Linked DNA regions of Aliidongia dinghuensis. The protein of the gene in region 2 interacts with the protein of the main gene of each other region in a pairwise test. Links are inferred from orthologs where the notes say so. Each region holds a gene or a part of one and is shown on either strand. Other genes may lie near its edges.

Region 1 (10,124 bases), on a different replicon or contig from region 2:
GACTTCGGCAGCACTGGCACCGACGAGCCGCCGGGAATGACGCCCAGCAGGTTGTCCCAGCCGCCGCGCACGCCGCCGCAATGCTTCTCGAGCAGTTCCTTCAGGGGAATGCCCATCTCTTCTTCGACCGTGCAGGGCTTGTTCACATGGCCGGAGATGCAGAACAGCTTGGTGCCGTTGTTCTTGGGCCGGCCGAAGCCGGCGAACCAGCTGCCGCCGCGGCGCAAGATCGTCGGCACGACCGCGATGGTCTCGACATTGTTGACCGTGGTCGGGCAGCCGTAGAGGCCGCACTGCGCCGGGAACGGCGGCTTCAAGCGCGGCTGGCCCTTGCGGCCCTCGAGGCTTTCCAGGAGCGCCGTTTCCTCACCGCAGATATAGGCGCCGGCGCCGCGGTGCAGATAGAGCTCGAAATCATAGCCCGAGCCGCAGGCGTTCTTGCCGAGGAGGCCCGCTGCATAGGCCTCGTCGATCGCGACCTGCAGGTTGGACGCCTCGTTGTAGAACTCGCCGCGGATATAGATGTAGCAGGCGCTCGCCCCCATCGCGACCGAGGCGAGCAGGCAGCCCTCGACCAGCTTGTGCGGGTCGTGGCGGAGGATGTCGCGGTCCTTGCAGGTGCCGGGCTCGGACTCGTCGGCGTTGACCACGAGATAGCTCGGCCGGCCGTCGGGCGATGCCTTCGGCATGAACGACCATTTCATCCCGGTCGGGAAGCCGGCGCCGCCGCGGCCGCGCAGGTTCGAATTCTTGATCTCCTCGACCAGCCAGTCGCGGCCCTTGAGGATCAAATCCTTGGTGCCGCTCCAGTCGCCGCGCTGGCGGGCGCCGGCAAGGCGCCAGTCGTGGATGCCGTAGAGGTTCGTGAAGATCCGGTCTTCGTCACGCAGCATTGCCGTCTCCGTCGAACCGAAGGGTCGTGAGGGTGTCGGGGCCACCGACCGGCGCCGAGGTCTGGCGGTCGATCATGGAGCCCTTCGGCGGAACGATGCCCTGGGCCAAGCTGTCGAGCAGCTTCTCGGTCAGCTCGGCATTGAGGTCCTCATAGAGGTCGTCGTGCAGCTGCAGCACCGGCGCATTGACGCAGGCACCCAGGCACTCGACCTCGACGAGCGTGAACTTGCCGTCGGGCGTCGTGCCGCCGATGTCGATGCCGAGCTTGCGCTTGCAGGTCTCGGTCACCTCGTCGGAGCCGCGGAGCCAGCAGGACGTCGTCCGGCAGACCTGCAGGAAATATTTCCCGACCGGCTTCAGGTTGAACATCGTGTAGAAAGTCGCGACCTCGTAGACCCGGATCGGGGCCATGTCGAGCAGCTTCGCGATATAGTCCATGGCCGCGCGTGGCACCCAATTGTCGTGCTGCTTCTGCGCGATATAGAGCAGCGGCAGCACGGCGCTCGCCTGCCGGCCTTCGGGATATTTGGCGATGACCTTCTTCGCCCGCTCCAGGTTCTCAGCCGTGAACTCGAAGCTCGCCGGCTGCTCGACGACCACGTGGTCGTGCTCTCCGCTCATCGATCGATCTCGCCAAACACGATGTCCATGGAACCGATGATCGCGACCACGTCGGCCAGCATGTGGCCCTTGCCCATGAAGTCGGCCGCCTGGAGGAAGGCGAACCCGGGCGCGCGGATCTTGCAGCGATACGGCTTGTTGCTGCCGTCGGACACGACATAGACGCCGAACTCGCCCTTGGGCGCTTCGACGGCCGTGTAGGTCTCGCCGGCCGGCACATGATAGCCCTCGGTATAGAGCTTGAAGTGATGGATGAGGGCCTCCATCGACTTCTTCATCTCGGCGCGCGGCGGCGGCGCCACCTTGCGGTCGTTCACCATGTGCGGGCCCGACGGCATCTTCTCGATCGCCTGGCGCATGATCTTGACCGACTGGCGCATCTCCTCCATGCGGACGAGATAGCGCGACCAGCAGTCGCCGTTCTTGCCGACCGGGATGTCGAAATCCATCTCGGCATAGGCATCGTACGGCTGCGACTTGCGCAGGTCCCACGGGATGCCCGAACCGCGCAGCATCGGGCCGGACAGGCCCCAGTCGTAGGCATCCTCGGGCGAGATGATGCCGATGTCGACCGTGCGCTGCTTGAAGATGCGGTTCTCGGTCAGCAGGTTCTCAAGATCGTCGACGCGCTTCGGGAAGGCGTCGCAGAACCCCAGGATCTCGTCGGTGAGGCCGGGCGGCAGGTCCTGATGCACGCCGCCGGGGCGGAAATAATTGGCATGGAGCCGGGCGCCGCAGACGCGCTCGTAGAACTCCATCAGCCGCTCGCGGTCCTCGAAGCCCCAAAGCAGCGGCGTCACGGCACCAACGTCGATCGCGAAGGTCGTGACGTTCAAGAGGTGGTTGGCGATGCGCGAGATCTCGGCGAACAGCACGCGGATGTACTGCGCCCGCTCGGGCACGTCGATGCCCATCAGCTTCTCGGTCGCGAGCGCGAAGGCGTGCTCCTGCGACATCGGCGCCACGTAGTCAAGCCGGTCGAAATAGGGCAAGGCCTGCATGTAGGTCTTGTATTCGATCAGCTTTTCGGTGCCGCGATGCAGCAGGCCGATATGCGGGTCGCAGCGCTCGACCGTCTCGCCGTCCAGTTCCAGCACCAGGCGCAGCACACCGTGCGCCGCCGGATGCTGCGGGCCGAAGTTCAGGTTGTAGTTCTTGATGTCCATCGCCGCCGGCGCATTGGTCAAGGCGCCGGATGCGGTCGCAGCGTCGAAGGCTGTGCCCGCGGCTTTCAGGGTCGTTTCGCTCATCAGCTCTTGCTCCCCGCGTCGGCCTCGGGTGCCGGCCGGAACTTCTCATCGCCCGGCAGCAGGTGGTTCATGCCCTCCCACGGCGACAGGAAGTCGAAACTGCGGAATTCCTGTTTCAGTTTGACGGGCTCGTAGACGACACGCTTCTGATCTTCGTCGTAGCGCACCTCGACGAAGCCCGTGAGCGGGAAGTCCTTGCGGAGCGGGTGCCCTTCGAAACCGTAGTCAGTCAGGATGCGGCGCAGGTCCGGATTGTCGGCGAAGAAGATGCCGTACATGTCCCAGGCCTCCCGCTCGAACCAGCCGGCGGTGCTGTAGACGCCGACCACGCTCGGCACCGGCGTCGCCTCGTCGGCCGAGACCTTCACGCGGATGCGGCGGTTATGCTTCAGGCTCAAGAGGTTGTAGACGACCTCGAACCGCTCCGGCCGCTCCGGATAATCGACACCGCACAGGTCGACCAGCACCTTGAACAGGCAGCGCGGGTCGTCGCGCAGGAAAGTGAGCGCCGGCACGATCGCCGTGCGCGGCACCCACAGGATGAGCTCGTCCCGGATGACCTCGACCTTGAGGCAATTCTGGTCGAGAGCCGTGGCCACGGTGGAGCCGAACTCCGTGAGCGCTTGGGTCATAATCCCTCTTGGGTCGCCTGGCGTAACGCGGAAATCAGCGTGCGAAGACGCTCGTACGCTTGATCTTCTTCTGGAGCTGCAGGATGCCGTAGACCAGCGCCTCGGCAGTCGGCGGGCAGCCCGGCACGTAGATGTCGACCGGCACGATCCGATCGCAGCCGCGCACAACCGAATAGGAGTAGTGATAATAACCGCCGCCGTTCGCGCAAGAACCCATCGAAATGACCCAGCGGGGCTCGGCCATCTGGTCGTAGACCTTGCGGAGCGCCGGCGCCATCTTGTTGGTGAGCGTGCCGGCAACGATCATCACGTCGGACTGGCGCGGGCTCGGCCGCGGCACGACGCCGAACCGGTCGAGATCGTAACGGCTCGCGTAGCTGTGCATCATCTCGACGGCGCAGCAAGCAAGCCCGAAGGTCATCGGCCAGAGCGAGCCGGTCCGCGCCCAGTTGACCAGCGCGTCGAGCGAGGCCACGACGAAGCCCTTGTTCGTGATCTCGTCGGTCACCGAGCGCAGGAGCTGGTCCTGAGTGGCGCCGGGCGGGATCGGCACCAGGCCTGACGGGGACGCGGGTGCGACCGGTTGGGACGATCCGATCATTCCCATTCGAGAGCTCCCTTCTTCCACTCATAGATAAAGCCGATGGTCAGCACCGCCAGGAACAGCACCATCGACCAGAAGCCGAACATGCCGATATCCCCGAGCGTCACCGCCCAGGGGAACAGGAAGGCGACCTCGAGGTCGAAGATGATGAACAGGATCGCGACGAGATAGAAGCGCACGTCGAACTTGGAGCGCGCATCGTCGAAAGGCTCGAAGCCGCATTCATAGGGCGAGAGCTTCTCGCTGTCCGGATTCTGCTTGCCGATCACGAAGGACAGGCCGACGGCGGCAATGCCCATGAAGATCGCGACGCCGAGGAAAATCAGGATCGGCAGATATTCTCGCAGCAGGCTGAGCGATGACATGATCGGTCTCTCGGTCCTGTCGGGCTGGAGGCGGCGCACGACCTGAGCCGAAATTGCCAGGCGGCGAACGCACTCACCGGATTGCCTCGAAAATTCGAAGCCCGGCGCAACGGATGATCAAACTAGGTATAAGGAGTACAAACTGAAAAGAAAAGCGGCCATCCCGACCGGGAGCCGGCTATCCGCCGCGGGGCGCAACGATGAGCGCCTTCGATGCTCGGGACGGAATGGCGGGAGTGGCGGGGCTCGAACCCGTGACCTCCGGCGTGACAGGCCGGCGCTCTAACCAACTGAGCTACACCCCCGCGAACCGAGGGCCGCTTAGTACCCCCGCCCCGCCCCCGAGGTCAAGCGTGTTACAGCGGTCTTTTCGCGCCGCGGTGCGCATTGCTGGGCTGCAACATCGCCGGGCGATTTTGTCGGCCTGCTGGTATAGGCGCGGATGCGTCGCAAGACTGCGCGGCTTTTCTGGGGATGACGCGAATCGCCCGATGCAAATCAAAGACTTACCGGCCGGCTCTGACCCTGCCGGACATTCCGGCGCCCGCTTCGCACGCCCATGCGGTCAAAACACGAAAGGCCGCCTGCAGATCCCTCTACAGAGCGGCCTTACGTCGCTTTTTGATGAAGGCGCCGTTTCAGCGCAGCAGCGACAGGATCGCCTGGTTCTGCTTGGCGCTCACCGACAGGCTGGCCGTGCCGATGCTCTGGCGCAGCCCGACAGAGGTGCTGACGGCATCCTTGTCGTTCAGCGTCGCGCCGGAGAAGGCGGCCGACGTCACTTGTGCTGCGGGGCTGAGGCTGACCTGGTCCGTCGGCGTATCGGGCGTCGTGCTGGTGTTCGGCTGCGTCGTCGTGCGCGCCGCCGTGCCGGTCGTATCCGTGACCGTCGGCTGCCGTTGGGCAGAATTCAATGCGATGTCGCTCATCATGCCGTCCATTTTCGAAAGGCGCAGCTTTAACTGCCAGATGGCGTAGCTTTAAGCTCGGCAACGACAATACCACCCGGATCGCGAAGGTGCCACCGAGGATCCGTGAAGCGGGTATGCCGTTCCGGCAAGGAAAGATCTTTGCGGGATTGGTGGGCGATGACGGATTCGAACCGCCGACCCTCTCGGTGTAAGCGAGACGCTCTACCGCTGAGCTAATCGCCCGATATCGGGCCTTCCCGAGCGGCCGGCGCGGCGACCTTTCCAACCAGCTCGTCGACCGAGCCGCGTCGGGCGGTTTCGCCGCGTCAGACCGAAGAGGCCGCCGGCGACGGCGGCCTCGAACGCAAAACCAATTAGTTCAGCGCATCCTTGAGCGTCTTGCCGGCCTTGAACTTGGCCTGCTTGGACGCGGCGATCTTGATCTTCTCGCCGGTGCGCGGGTTGCGCCCCTCGGAAGCCTCACGCGCCGCAACACTGAACGTGCCGAAGCCGACCAGGCGAACCTCGTCCCCCTTCTTCAGCGCAGCTTCGATGCTGTCGAAGACCGCATCCACGGCCTTCGCCGCCTCGGACTTCTTAAGCTCGGTAGCGGTAGCAACCGCGTCGACGAGTTCGTTCTTGTTCACGCTACCCCCTCCAACGACACAAAGTAGAACCAGGAAAATTACCCGTTCGAATGAACCGGGAGCTTAGATCGCGGCTCATTTGACAGTCAATCGCCGAACGCCCGAAAAAGCGAGCTATTCTGCGAAAAATCGGCTGTTTTTGATGAAAGAGGGCCCGGATGTCGCCATCCGGGCCCCGATGCAGGTTCCGCGCCGTGCTTAGTGGGTCACAACGCCCGGGCGATCGTCCGATTCGGCGGCGGGCGCCACCGGTTCAACCGCAGGCGACTCGGCGTCGCTCCATTCGATCGGCACGAGCGGCTTGGTCAGCGCCTTGGCCAGGAGCTCGTCGACGTGCGCCACGGGGATGAGCTCCAACCCCTTCTTCACGTTGTCCGGGATCTCCGCCAGGTCCTTCTCGTTGTCCTTCGGGATGAACACGGTCCGGATACCGCCGCGCAGAGCCGCGAGCAGCTTCTCCTTGAGGCCGCCGATCGGGAACACCCGGCCGCGGAGCGTGATCTCGCCGGTCATGGCGACATCGCGGCGGACCGGAATGCCGGTCATGACCGAGACGATCGCCGTCACCATGGCTACGCCCGCGGACGGTCCATCCTTGGGCGTAGCACCTTCCGGCACATGCACGTGGATGTCCTTCTTGTCGAACACCGCCTGCTTGATGCCGTAGGCCTGACCGCGGGATTTCACATAGGATTCAGCGGCTTGCACTGATTCCTTCATGACGTCTCCGAGCTTGCCGGTCGCCGTGATCTTGCCCTTGCCGGGCAGCAGCACGGATTCGATCGACAGGAGCTCGCCGCCGACCTCGGTCCAGGCGAGACCGGTGACGACGCCGACCTGGTCCTCCGTCTCGGCCTCGCCGTAGCGGAACTTGCGCACGCCCGCGTATTTCTCGAGGTTGCGGCGGGTGACCGCCACCTTCGCCGTCTTGTTCATCAAGATTTCCTTGATGGCCTTGCGGCTCAGGTTGGCGAACTCGCGCTCGAGCGAACGCACGCCGGCCTCGCGGGTGTAGTAGCGGACCAGGTCGCGGATCGCGTCGTCCGAGATCGACCACTCGCCTTTCTTGAGGCCGTGCGCCTCGATCTGCTTCGGGATCAGGTGGCGCTTGGCGATCTCGACCTTCTCGTCCTCGGTATAGCCGGGGATGCGGATGATCTCCATGCGGTCGAGCAACGGCTGCGGCATGCGCATGCTGTTGGCGGTCGTCACGAACATCACGTCCGACAGGTCGTAGTCGACCTCGAGATAATGGTCGTTGAACGTCGCGTTCTGCTCCGGATCCAGGACCTCGAGCAGCGCCGAGGACGGGTCGCCGCGCCAGTCGGCGCCGAGCTTGTCGATCTCGTCCAGGAGGAACAGCGGGTTCGACGACTTCGCCTTCTTCATGCCCTGGATGACCTTGCCGGGCATGGAGCCGATGTAGGTCCGGCGATGGCCGCGCACCTCGGCCTCGTCACGCACGCCGCCCAGCGACATGCGGACGAAGTTGCGGCCCGTGGCCTTGGCGATCGACTTGCCGAGCGAGGTCTTGCCGACGCCCGGTGGCCCGACCAGACACAGGATCGGTCCCTTGACCTTCTTCATGCGCTGCTGGACGGCCAGGTACTCAAGGATGCGTTCCTTGACCTTCTCGAGCCCGTAGTGGTCCTGGTGCAGCACGGTCTCAGCCGCCTTGATGTCGCGCTTGACCTTGGTGCGCTGCTCCCAGGGAATGCTCAAGAGCCAGTCGAGGTAGTTGCGCACCACCGTCGCCTCGGCCGACATCGGGCTCATGCTGCGAAGCTTCTTCAGCTCCGCCTGCGCCTTGTCGCGGGCTTCCTTGGTGAGCTTGGTCTTGTTGACGCGCTCCTCGAGCTCGGCCAGCTCATCCTTGCCGTCCTCGCCCTCGCCCAGCTCCTTCTGAATGGCCTTCATCTGCTCATTCAGATAGTACTCGCGCTGGGTCTTCTCCATCTGGCGCTTGACGCGATTGCGGATGCGCTTTTCGACCTGCAGGACGCCGATCTCGCCTTCCATGAAGGCGAAGACCTTCTCGAGCCGCTCGCTGACCGTCTCGGCCTCGAGCAACTCCTGCTTCTCGGGGATCTTGAGCGCCAGGTGCGACGCAATCGTGTCCGCGAGCTTGGCCGGATCGTCGATCTGGTTGATCGAGACCAGCACCTCGGGCGGGATCTTCTTGTTGAGCTTGATGTACTGCTCGAACTGGGCGACGGCGGTACGCGCCAGCGCCTCGAGCTCACTGCCCTCGCCGCTCTTCTCCTCGATGAGCTCGGCATAGGCCTGGAAGAAGTCCGGGTTGTCGCTGAAGCGGACGATGCGCGCCCGCTGGCCGCCCTCGACCAGCACCTTGACGGTGCCGTCTGGCAGTTTCAGGAGCTGCAGGACCGTGCCGACCGTGCCGACCGTGAAGATGTCCGACGCAGACGGATCGTCCTGCGCGGCGTTCTTCTGCGTCACGAGCAGGATCTGCTTATCCTCCTTCATGACGTCTTCGAGGGCGCGTACCGACTTCTCCCGGCCCACGAACAGGGGGACGATCATGTGGGGGAAAACCACGATGTCGCGCAACGGAAGGACGGGATAAAGGGCACCGCGCGGAATTTCGAACATGATGCCTCGTCTTGGCTGGAGCCGTTCCCCGACACGCGGCGAAACGGCCGTTAAGGCGTAGCTGCCCGTGAACTAACGTGGCCTTTGTCGCGGCCCGTTCAAGGTCGGGGGAGGAAGCTCGCTTCCTCCCCCGCGCATGTCAGGGGCGGTGTGGGGCCCCTTGAAATGCCGTCTTAGGCAGGCGTTCCGGCCGCCGCGCCATCGGCGCGGCGCGTCTCGGAATGGATGTAGAGCGGCTGAGCCCGCCCGTCGACCACCTCGCGGTTGACGACGATCTCGTCGACCGATTCGAGGCCCGGCAAATCGTACATCGGGTCGAGCAGGATGCCTTCCATGATCGAGCGCAGGCCGCGCGCGCCGGTCTTGCGCAGGATCGCCTTCTTGGCGATGCCGCGGAGCGCGTCCTCACTGAAGGTGAGGCGCACGTCTTCCATCTCGAACAGGCGCTGGTACTGCTTGACCAGCGCGTTCTTGGGCTTGGTCAGGATGTCGATGAGCGCCTTCTCGTCCAGGTCCTCGAGGGTGGCTACGACCGGCAGGCGGCCGACGAACTCGGGGATGAGGCCGAACTTAAGCAGATCCTCGGGCTCGACGTCGCGCAGGATCTCGCCGGTCGTCCGCTCGTCCGGGCCCTTGACGTCGGCACCGAAGCCGATCGAGGTGCCCTGGCGGCGGTTGGCGATGATCTTTTCCAGGCCCGCAAACGCGCCGCCGCAGATGAACAGGATGTTCGTCGTGTCGACCTGCAGGAATTCCTGCTGCGGATGCTTGCGCCCGCCCTGGGGCGGCACGGAGGCGACGGTGCCCTCCATGATCTTCAGGAGCGCCTGCTGCACGCCCTCGCCCGACACGTCGCGCGTGATCGACGGGTTGTCAGACTTGCGGCTGATCTTGTCGACCTCGTCGATATAGACGATGCCGCGCTGCGCGCGCTCGACATTGTAGTCCGCCGCCTGCAGCAGCTTGAGGATGATGTTCTCGACATCCTCGCCGACATAGCCGGCCTCGGTCAGCGTCGTCGCGTCGGCCATGGTGAACGGCACGTCGATGATGCGCGCCAAGGTCTGCGCCAGGAGCGTCTTGCCGCAGCCCGTGGGGCCGACCAGCATGATGTTCGACTTGGCGAGCTCGACGTCGTTGTTCTTCGCGCCGTGGGCGAGCCGCTTGTAATGGTTATGGACCGCGACCGACAGCACGCGCTTCGCGTGATACTGGCCGATTACGTAATCGTCGAGCACGGCACAGATGTCTCTGGGCCCCGGCACGCCGTCGCGCGACTTCACCAGCGTGGTCTTGTGCTCCTCGCGGATGATGTCCATGCACAGCTCGACGCATTCATCGCAGATGAACACCGTCGGGCCGGCAATCAGCTTGCGGACCTCGTGCTGGCTCTTGCCGCAGAACGAGCAATAGAGCGTGTTCTTCGAATCGCCGCCGCTGGATTTGGTCATAGGCACTCCGTCAACCACCGGGAAATTCCACCCCGGTCTTCGGTCATGTTATCCATCAGCGCTTCGCCAGCACAAGCGCAAGCTGGCTCGCCCCTATTTGAGGGGCTTCTAGGCGCATGACGGGACGAACCGCCAT
Region 2 (10,040 bases):
GGCATCGGCGAGCGCGAAGGTGCCGGCAGCGGCGAGTGCTGAATATTCGCCCAGCGAATGGCCCGCCACATAGGCGGCGCCCGCACCGAGATCGAAGCCACCCTCCTTCGCGAGCACGCGCGTGACCGCGACCGACATGGCGAGCAGCGCCGGCTGCGCGTTCTCGGTCAGGGTCAGGGTCTCGATCGGCCCTTCGGCCATCAGGCCCGAGAGCTTCTGGCCGAGGGCGTCGTCGGCCTCCTCGAAGACCTCCCGCGCGACCGGGAAAGCAGCGGCGAGGTCGACCCCCATGCCGACGACCTGCGATCCCTGCCCGGGAAATACCAACGCACGCTTCGTCACGATGTTCATGCCTTTCGATGGGCGAAAATGGCCGCAAGTGATAGCGCGGGCCAGAAGCGTGTCAAGCGCGCTTGCAGCCGAAATCGATTTGTGTATAGTCCGCGCCCTCAACTCCTTGCCGGTCGTACCGGCTGAGGTCCGTTTGGCTTTGCCGAAGGTTCGGCTGGCTTGGACCAGGAATAGCCATAAGGGGTTCACGCTAGATGGCGTTATACGAGTGCGTGTTCATCGCACGCCAGGATGTGTCCGGCACTCAGGTCGAGACACTGATCGAAACCTTCGCCCAGGTCATCGTCGACCAGGGCGGCACGGTTCCGAAGAAAGAGTACTGGGGTTTGAAGAACCTCGCGTACCGGATGAAGAAGAATCGCAAGGGCCACTATGCCCTCATGAACATCGACGCGCCGCCCGCCGCCGTGAAGGAGATGGAGCGGACGATGTCGATCAATGAGGACATCATCCGTGTGCTCACGATCCGCGTCGACGAGCTCGAAGAGGGGCCGTCGGTGGCGATGCAGAACAAGGGTCGGGCCGAAGAGCGTCCGCGTCGCAGCTTCGGCGATCGCGGTGGCTTCGGCGGCGAGCGTGGCGGCTTCGGCGGCGAGCGTGGTTTTGGTGATCGGGGCGATCGCGCCCCGGCGGGAGCGGTGGAATAATGCGTAACGTCGAACGTCCCCAGGGCCGCGAGGGCGAAGCCGCCCCGGGCGCCCGCCCGGCCGCGCGCCGTCCGTTCTTCCGCCGTCACAAGACCTGCCCGTTCTCGGGTCCGAATGCGCCGAAGATCGACTACAAGGACGTCAAGCTCCTGCAGCGCTTCATTTCCGAGCGCGGCAAGATCGTCCCGAGCCGGATCACGGCGGTGTCGGCCAAGAAGCAGCGCGAGTTGTCCCAGGCAATCAAGCGCGCGCGTTTCCTGGGGCTGCTGCCGTATCTGATTCAATAGGCCCGCGCACGTCCGGCGGCGCCATGTCGATCGTCCGATCGGCTGCGTTCGCCGTAGCAGGCGGCCTCGCGGCTGCCTTGCTGTTCGTGTCGCTGGTCAAGGGCAATGTCGGCGGCGTCATCCTCATGGGCATGACGCCTCTGCCGTTGTTTCTGGTCGGGTTGTCGCTCGGCATTGCGCCGGCGGCGATCGCTTCGGTGGTGGGTACCGCGGTCATCCTGGCGGTCGACACGCTCTACGGCATGGTGTTCCTTGCCGATTTTGCGTTGCCGGTCATGGTCGTGGTGCCGTTGGCGCTCTGGCGCCGACGGGTTGAAACGGAATGGCCCTCCGCGGGCCGCCTGGTGCTCGGCCTCACGGCATTGGCCGCGGTCGTCTTCCTTGCCTCCCAGCTGAGCCTTGTGGGTCAGCCGGGCGGAATGGAGGGCAGCCTGCGGGCCGCGGTCGGCACGCTCGCCAAGGAACTGCGGAATCAAGATCCGCAGGTCGGCGCGCAGGCGGAGGAGATGCTGCAGTCGGCGGTGCGCTGGCTGCCCGGCATGGGGGCGACGGTCTGGATGGGCTTGATCGCCGTCAACGGCGTCCTGGCCCAAGGCGCTCTCGCCGGTTTCGGCTGGGCGCGCCGTCCGGCGCCGACGATCGCGTCGATCACGGTCCCATGGCTCGTCCTGGTGCCGTTGGCCGCGGCGATCGCCGCGGCGGCGTTGGGTGACAGGTTGCCCTATGGCGGGGAGATCGCGTTCGCGGGATCGAACCTGTCGGTCATCCTGGCGGTGCCGTTTCTGTTTCAGGGCCTGGGCGTGATCCACGCCTCGGCCGCACGGTCGTCGAAGCGGGCCTGGCTCTTGGCCGGGGTCTATGTCGCGGTTCTTGTTTTTGGGTGGCCGATCCCGTTGATCGTCGCCCTCGGTGTGATCGAGCAATGGGTCGGGTTGCGGCGCCGGATCGCCGCAACGGACCAGGAGAAGAGTGATGGTTGACGTCATCCTGCTGGAGCGGGTCGAGAAGCTGGGCCATCTGGGCCAGATCGTTAAGGTCCGTCCGGGCTATGCCCGCAATTTCCTCCTGCCGCAGAAGAAGGCTCTGCGCGCGACCAAGGAGAACCTCGCCTATTTCGAGACGCAGCGTGCTGTGCTCGAGGCGAACAACCTGCGCCTCAAGGCCGAGGCCGAAGAAGTCGCCGCCAAGATGGGCGACCTCTCCGTCGTCGTGATCCGCCAGGCCGGCGAGACCGGCCAGCTCTACGGCTCGGTTTCGGCGCGTGACGTGGCCGACGGCATCGGCGAACTCGGCTACAAGGTCGAGCGCTCGCAGGTCTCGCTCGACCACCCGATCAAGACGCTGGGCGTGCACAAGGTGAAGATCACCCTGCACCCGGAAGTGTCGCTGATCGTCCAGGTCAACGTGGCGCAGTCGGCCGACGAAGCCGCGGCCCAGGCCAAGGGCCTGACGGCGGCCGATCTCGAGGCCGCTCGCGAGGCCCAAGAGGCCGAGGCCGAGACGGTTGCCGAGGAGACGGCCGAGGCCTGATCGCCCCGGCCAGCGTCCAGGTCGGTCGAGCTCTGCGGCGGTGGTCATTCGGCCATTGCTTTTCAAGGGCTTGATAGTCGACGCGAAGCTTGCTTGACTATTCGCGTCGGAGCCTGGCTCCGATGCGTGACGCCGCACGGGATATCGGCATCCTGTGCGGCGTTTTTGTTTTGCGATCCATTTTCCTTGCCCGCACCTTCCCGGTTGGGCCCGCCTCCGCGCCCCAACCCTGACGTTTCGACATGCAGAACGGGGGTAGCGTATGCTGTTGGCCCATCTGTTGCGTCACCTCATCCGTCGCGGACGGCTGACCGTCATCGATTCTTCCGGACGAACCCACATCTTCGGCGAGCTGCCCGGACCGGTCTCGACGATTCGCCTGCATACCAAGACGCTCGAGCGGCGCTTGTTCTTCAATCCGCGCCTGGCCGTCGGCGAAGCCTACATGGATGGCTCGATGACGCTCGTTGAGGGCGACATCTACGATTTCCTGAGCCTCCTCATGGGCAACATCTCGACCGCGCCCCGGTCGGTGGCGCTCTCGCCGCTCTATAACGGCGTTGATCGCTGGGCGCGCTGGATGCAGCAACATAATCCCGTCGGCCGCGCCCAGCAGAACGTCGCCCATCACTACGATCTCTCGTCGACGCTCTACGACCTGTTCCTGGACGCGGACCGGCAATATTCCTGCGCCTATTTCGAGCGGACGACCGACGATCTCGAGACGGCACAAGCCAACAAGAAGCGGCATATCGCCTCCAAGCTGCTCTTGAAGCCCGGCCAGAAGCTGCTCGACATCGGCTCCGGCTGGGGCGGGCTCGGGCTCTATCTGGCGCAGGCGGCGGGCGTCGACGTCACCGGCCTCACGCTCTCGACCGAGCAGCACAAGATGTCGAACGACCGGGCCGCCACGGCCGGGCTCTCAGACCGCGTGCGCTTTGAGATGCGCGACTATCGTCTCGACCAGGGCCGCTATGACCGCATCGTCTCGGTCGGCATGTTCGAGCATGTCGGGGTCAATCACTACGGCGAATATTTCGACAAGATCCACGACCTTCTGACCGATGACGGCGTGGCGCTCATCCACGCGATCGGCCGCCAGGACGGGCCCGGCACGACCAACCCCTGGATCCGGAAATACATCTTCCCCGGCGGCTACTGCCCGGCGCTCTCCGAGGTGCTGCCGGCGATCGAGCGCGCCCGCCTGCAGCTCATGGACATCGAGATCCTGCGGCTGCACTACGCCGAGACGCTGCGCCACTGGCGCCAGCGCTTCCTCACCCACTGGGAGAAGGTGAAGGCGCTCTACGACGAGCGGTTCTGCCGCATGTGGGAGTTCTATCTCGCGGCGTCGGAGGCGGGCTTCCGCGTCCAGGACTTGATGGTGTTCCAGATCCAGCTGGCGAAGCGCGTCGACGCGGTGCCGATGACCCGCGACTACATGAACGAGTGGAAGGCGGCGCATCCGCTCGTCTCGGCCCTGCCGCCGCGCCAGGCGGGCTGCGCCGACTGATCCCCGTTATCCACAGGCCTGTGGATGGAATAGCCGTGGTCTGAGCCGGCCGGTCGGCAGTAGGTTGTGGGCAACATGGACCCAGCCCGCTCGCCCGCGCCGGTCGTCCCGGCGCAGCCGGACGTCCCCGCCTATCGTACGCCACCGCAGAACCTCGAAGCCGAGCAGGCGCTTCTGGGCGCGCTGCTCGTCAATAACGCGGCCTATCACCGGGTCTCGGAGTTTCTCCGGCCCGAGTATTTCTACGAGCCGGTGCACCAGCGGATCTATGGCGCGGTCGAGAAGCTGATCGAGCGCGGCCAGATCGCGAGTCCCGTCACGCTGAAACCGTTCTTCGAGCAGGACGGCGCCTTGGTCGACATCGGCGGTGCGCGCTATCTGGCCCAGCTCGCGGCCTCGGTCGTCACCATCATCAACGCCGCGGACTACGGCCGGCAGATCTATGATCTGCACTTGCGCCGCGAGCTGATCGAGATCGGCGGCGACGTGGTCAACGAGGCCTACGAGCAAGACCTCGACCTCGACGCCAAGAAGCAGATCGAAGTCGCGGAAAAGAAGCTGTTCGACCTGGCGACCGCCGGCGCCGCGGACGGCGGCTTCCAGCCGTTCAAGCAGGCGCTGCTTTCAGCCACCGAAATCGCCGAGGCTGCCTACAAGCGCAACGGCAAGACCTCGGGCGTCTCGTCCGGCTTCCGCGACCTCGACAAGAAGCTGGGCGGGCTCCATCCGTCGGACCTGATGATCCTTGCGGGCCGCCCGTCCATGGGCAAGACCACACTTGCGACCAACATCGCGTTCAACGTCGCCCGCGCCTATCGCCAGGGCCGCGGCGCTACCGGCGAGGCGATCGCCGAGGACGGCGGCGTCGTCGCCTTCTACTCGCTCGAAATGTCGGCCGAGCAGCTGGCGACCCGCATCCTGTCCGAGGCCTCGGGCGTGTCGGGCGACAAGATCCGCCGCGGCGAGGTTTCGCGCGACGAGTTCGACCAGTTCGTGCAGGCCTCGCTCGAGCTGCAGAGCATCCCGCTGTTCATCGACGACACGCCGGCGCTGTCGATCGCCGCCGTGCGCACGCGCGCCCGGCGCCTGAAGCGCCAGCAGGGGCTCGACCTCATCATCGTCGACTACCTGCAACTGCTCCAGGGCACGCCCGGGCGCGGCGCGGAAGTGAACCGCGTGCAGGAGATTTCCGAGATCACCCGCGGCCTGAAGGCGCTCGCCAAGGAGCTGAGCGTGCCGGTCATTGCGCTCTCGCAGCTCAGCCGTGCGGTCGAGCAGCGCGAGGACAAGCGGCCGCAGCTCGCCGACCTCCGCGAGTCGGGCTCGATCGAGCAGGACGCCGACGTCGTCATGTTCGTCTATCGCGAGGAATATTACCTCGGCCGAGCGGAACCCGCGCGCCGACCCGAGGAATCCGCGGAAAAGCACTTGGAGCGCTATACCGAATGGCAGCAGCGCTTTAGCGCCGCCCATGGCAAGGCCGAAGTGATCATCGGCAAGCAGCGCCACGGCCCCATCGGCATCATCACCTTGAGTTTCGACGGTGCTACGACCAAATTTGGTGACTATGTCGGCGCCGACCACCTCCCCGAGATCCACGAGTAGCCCAGAGGCTAATGTCTCTCAGGCGCTGGCCGGCTGGGTGCCCCCAACCGTCGACGCGCCGCCCGGGGTCACCGGACTTATCACCGTCGATCTGCAGGCGATCGTCGACAATTGGCGCCAGCTCGCCTTTCGCGTCGGCCCCGGCTGCCTGACCGGCGCCGCGGTCAAGGCCGACGCCTACGGGCTGGGCGTGCTGCCGGTTGCAACCGCTCTCGCCGCTGCCGGCTGCCGCTGGTTCTTCGTCGCAACGCCGGACGAGGGCGTGACGCTGGCCCAGAGCCTGGCCAAGACAGCGCCCGACGCGCGCGTCGCCGTGCTGTCCGGCCCCATCCCCGGCACGGCGCGCGAGCTTGCCGCCTATGCGAACCTGCTGCCGGTGCTGAACGATCTTGGCCAGATCGCGGCCTGGCGGACGGCGGCGCCCGGCCGGCCGGCACTGCTGCAGCTCGACACCGGCATGGCGCGCCTGGGCCTGCCGCCCGAGGAGATCGATCGCCTCGCCGCCGACCCGACGCTCATCGAAGGCATGCCGGTCACGGCGATCATCAGCCACCTCGCCTGCGCCGACGAGCCCGACCATCCGTTGAACGCGCTGCAGCACGCGAGCTTCACGGCCGCAGCCGCCCGCCTGCCCCAGGCGATGCGCAGCCTCTCAGCCTCGAGCGGCATCTTCCTCGGCCCCGACTATCATTTCGAGCTGGTGCGCCCGGGGGCGGCACTGTTCGGCCTCAATCCGACGCCGACACAGGCGAACCCGATGCGTCAAGTCGTTGGGATCAAAGCAAAAATCCTGCAAGTTCGCGAGATTGACGCTGGACGGACCGTTGGCTATGGTGCGACCTACGCTGCAGACCGGCCGCGCCGGGTCGCGACGCTGGGCGTCGGCTACGCCGACGGCGTCCTGCGGGCCGGCAGCAATGCTGCGCGCGTCTTCCTAGGCCCGGTGGCCATTCCCGTCATCGGCCGCATTTCGATGGATCTCGTCACAGTGGATGTCAGCGCCGTGCCGCCGCAATGGGTGCTCCCCGGCGGCTTTGTCGATGTGCTGGGGCCGCAATACGGCGCCGACGATCTGGCCCGCGACTGCGGCACGATCGGCTACGAGGTGCTGACCCGCCTCTCCCGGCGCCTGATGCGCCTCTACGGACCGGTTGCCGCCTAGATGGGCGACATTCTCGCGACCATCGGTCGGTCGGCGCTCACCTTCTTCGCCAGTGTCGGGCGCCTCATCCTGTTTGCGGGCGTGGCCTTGAGCCACATCGTCCGCCTGCCGCTCTATTGGAAGCTTCTGCTGAGGCAGATGATCCAGATCGGCTACAACTCGCTGCCGGTCGTGGGCCTGACCTCGCTCTTCACCGGCATGGTGCTGGCGCTGCAGAGCCATACCGGCTTCTCCGGACTGGGCGGCGACGCGGCCGTGGCGCTGCTCGTCGTGCTGTCGGTGACGCGCGAGCTTGGGCCCGTCATCGCCGGACTGATGGTCGCGGGGCGCGTCGGCGCCGCCATCGCGGCCGAGCTCGGCACCATGAGCGTCACGGACCAGATCGCGGCACTCTCGACGCTCTCGACCAATCCGTTCAAATACCTGGTGGTGCCGCGCGTGCTGGCCGGCGTCGTCTGCATGCCGCTCCTGGTCGTGATCGCCGACATCATCGGCATCCTGGGCGGCTATATCGTCGCGGTCTACCTGCTCGACTACAATCCGTCGAGCTACCTGCACCAGACCTGGGTGGCCTTGAAGACGCCGGACGTCGTCTCGGGCCTGGTCAAGGCCGCGGTATTCGGCTTCATCGTGACGCTGCTCGGCTGCTATCACGGCTACCATTCGCGCGGCGGCGCCCAGGGTGTGGGTTCCGCCACGACCAATGCCGTGGTCTCGAGCTCGATCGTGATCCTGCTCATGGACTATCTCTTGACGTCGGTATTCTTCTCATGACCGCCAAGATCGTCATCCGGAACCTTTACAAGGCGTTCGGCCGCAAGAAGGTGCTGCAGGGCATCAATCTGGAGATTGACCAGGGCGAGAGCGTCGTCGTGATCGGCGGTTCCGGCTCCGGCAAGTCCGTGCTGCTGAAATGCATCTTGGGGCTGATCCATCCGGATTCGGGCGAGATCCTGGTCGACGGGCAGCCGACGGCCCGCCTGACAGGCTCGGAGCGCGCGCGGCTCATGGCGAAGTTCGGCATGCTGTTCCAGGGGGCGGCCCTCTTCGACTCCCTGCCCGTCTGGCAGAATGTCGCCTTCGGCCTGATCCAGGGTGAAGGCATGCGAGCGGCGGAAGCCAAGCGCGTCGCCATCGAGACGCTCGCCAAGGTCGGGCTCGGCGCCGACGTCGCCGACCTGACGCCGGCCGAGCTCTCGGGCGGCATGCAGAAGCGCGTCGGCCTCGCCCGCGCCATCGCCGCCAAGCCTGAGATCATCTTCTTCGACGAGCCGACGACCGGGCTCGACCCGATCATGAGCGACGTGATCAACGAGCTCATCGTCGGCTGCGTGCGCGACCTGGGCGCCACGGCGCTCTCGATCACCCACGACATGGCGAGCGCCCGCAAGATCTCGGACCGCATCGCGATGCTCTACCACGGCAGGATCATCTGGCAGGGCGAGACCGCCGAGATCGACAAGTCCGGCAATCCCTACGTCGATCAGTTCATCCACGGCCGCGCCGAAGGGCCAATCAAGATGGAGATCCGCGCGTCGTGATCGCGAGACGCGCGCCCCTGCCGGGCAGGAGCCACTGAGCCATGGCTCGCCCCCGCAGCCGGTTCGTCTGCCAGGAATGCGGGGCAGTCCATAGCAAGTGGGGCGGCCGCTGCGAGGCCTGCGGCGGCTGGAACTCCCTGATCGAGGAGGCCGAACCCGAGGGCCCGCCCAAGGGGCTGGGCGCATCGGGGGCGGCCAAGGGCAAGCGCATCGCCTTCGTCGGGCTCGAGGGCTCGAGCGAGGCGGCGCCGCGTCGGCTGACGGGGATCGCCGAGTTCGACCGGGTGTGCGGCGGCGGCCTCGTGCCGGGTTCGGCCCTCCTGGTCGGCGGCGACCCCGGCATCGGCAAGTCGACGCTGCTGCTGCAGGTCGTGGCCTCGCTCGCGCGCAACAACGCCAAATGCGTCTATATCTCAGGCGAAGAGGCGGTCGACCAGGTGCGGCTCCGCGCGAGCCGCCTCGGCGTCACCGACGCGCCGGTCGAGCTCGCGGCGGCGACCAGCATCCGAGACATCGCGGCCTCGCTCGACCACGCCCACGCTGCCGACATCGTCGTCATCGACTCGATCCAGACCATGTATCTCGACATGCTGGATTCGTCGCCCGGTACCGTCAGCCAGGTGCGCGCGGCAGCCCAAGAGCTGATCCGGCTCGCCAAGCGCGTGGGCTTCACCCTCATCCTGGTCGGCCACGTGACGAAGGACGGCGCCATCGCCGGCCCGCGCGTGCTCGAGCACATGGTCGATGCCGTGCTCTATTTCGAGGGCGAGCGCGGCCACCAGTTCCGCATCCTGCGCGGCGTCAAGAACCGGTTCGGGGCAACCGACGAGATCGGCGTATTCGAGATGACCGACGCGGGCCTGAGCGAGGTCGCGAACCCCTCCGCCCTGTTCCTGGCCGATCGCCATGGGGCCGTCAGCGGTGCCGCAGTCTTCGCCGGCATGGAAGGAACACGGCCGGTGCTGGTCGAGATCCAGGCGCTCGTCGCCCCATCGCCGCTCGGTACACCCAGGCGTGCCGTCGTCGGTTGGGACTCCGCGCGGCTTGCAATGGTGATGGCCGTTCTGGACGCACGTTGCGGCCTTGCAATCGGATCGAACGACGTATACCTGAACGTCGCCGGAGGCCTTAGAATTTCGGAGCCGGCGGCGGATCTCGCAGTGGCCGCGGCGCTGGTGTCGGCGTTGACGGGGCAGCCCGTGCCGACGGACATGGTCGTGTTCGGCGAGATCGGTCTGTCGGGCGAGATCCGGCCGGTCAGCCAGTCGGACGCACGGTTGAAAGAGGCGGGCAAGCTTGGCTTCGAACGCGCGCTCGGACCGGCGCGACGGGGACGACAGAAACCGGCATCGGCCGGCATCGTCCAGAACGAGATCGGTCATTTGCAGGAGCTCGTCGACATGT

Evidence for each region.
Region 1: the proteins of rplI (region 2) and lon interact in binary tests that used the Escherichia coli proteins (3 or more experiments, as listed by UniProt). The link is inferred for Aliidongia dinghuensis from one-to-one orthologs.

The regions. Positions count from the first base shown.
Region 1 is NZ_BMJQ01000017.1:53,662-63,785, forward strand. What follows is about bases 5,831-8,883. They hold lon (endopeptidase La), read right to left. Parts: upstream 8,538-8,883; coding sequence 6,123-8,537; downstream 5,831-6,122. Other genes in these bases: IEY58_RS27010 (HU family DNA-binding protein), read right to left, coding at 5,831-5,957; clpX (ATP-dependent Clp protease ATP-binding subunit ClpX), read right to left, coding at 8,711-8,883. Also shown: NADH-quinone oxidoreductase subunit NuoF, read right to left, coding at 1-893; NADH-quinone oxidoreductase subunit NuoE, read right to left, coding at 883-1,515; IEY58_RS26975 (NADH-quinone oxidoreductase subunit D), read right to left, coding at 1,512-2,681; IEY58_RS26980 (NADH-quinone oxidoreductase subunit C), read right to left, coding at 2,765-3,397; IEY58_RS26985 (NuoB/complex I 20 kDa subunit family protein), read right to left, coding at 3,432-3,995; IEY58_RS26990 (NADH-quinone oxidoreductase subunit A), read right to left, coding at 3,995-4,366; IEY58_RS27000 (hypothetical protein), read right to left, coding at 5,005-5,295; more of IEY58_RS27010, read right to left, coding at 5,652-5,830; more of clpX, read right to left, coding at 8,884-9,988.
Region 2 is NZ_BMJQ01000008.1:262,468-272,507, reverse strand. Bases 1,068-4,036 are described here. They hold rplI (50S ribosomal protein L9), read left to right. Parts: upstream 1,068-2,257; coding sequence 2,258-2,815; downstream 2,816-4,036. Other genes in these bases: IEY58_RS16935 (SAM-dependent methyltransferase), read left to right, coding at 3,078-4,036; IEY58_RS16945 (DUF2232 domain-containing protein), read left to right, coding at 1,309-2,265; rpsR (30S ribosomal protein S18), read left to right, coding at 1,068-1,285. In the rest of the region: fabD (ACP S-malonyltransferase), read right to left, coding at 1-351; rpsF (30S ribosomal protein S6), read left to right, coding at 546-998; more of rpsR, read left to right, coding at 998-1,067; more of IEY58_RS16935, read left to right, coding at 4,037-4,328; IEY58_RS16930 (replicative DNA helicase), read left to right, coding at 4,404-5,933; alr (alanine racemase), read left to right, coding at 5,971-7,095; IEY58_RS16920 (MlaE family ABC transporter permease), read left to right, coding at 7,096-7,869; IEY58_RS16915 (ABC transporter ATP-binding protein), read left to right, coding at 7,866-8,636; DNA repair protein RadA, read left to right, coding at 8,678-10,040.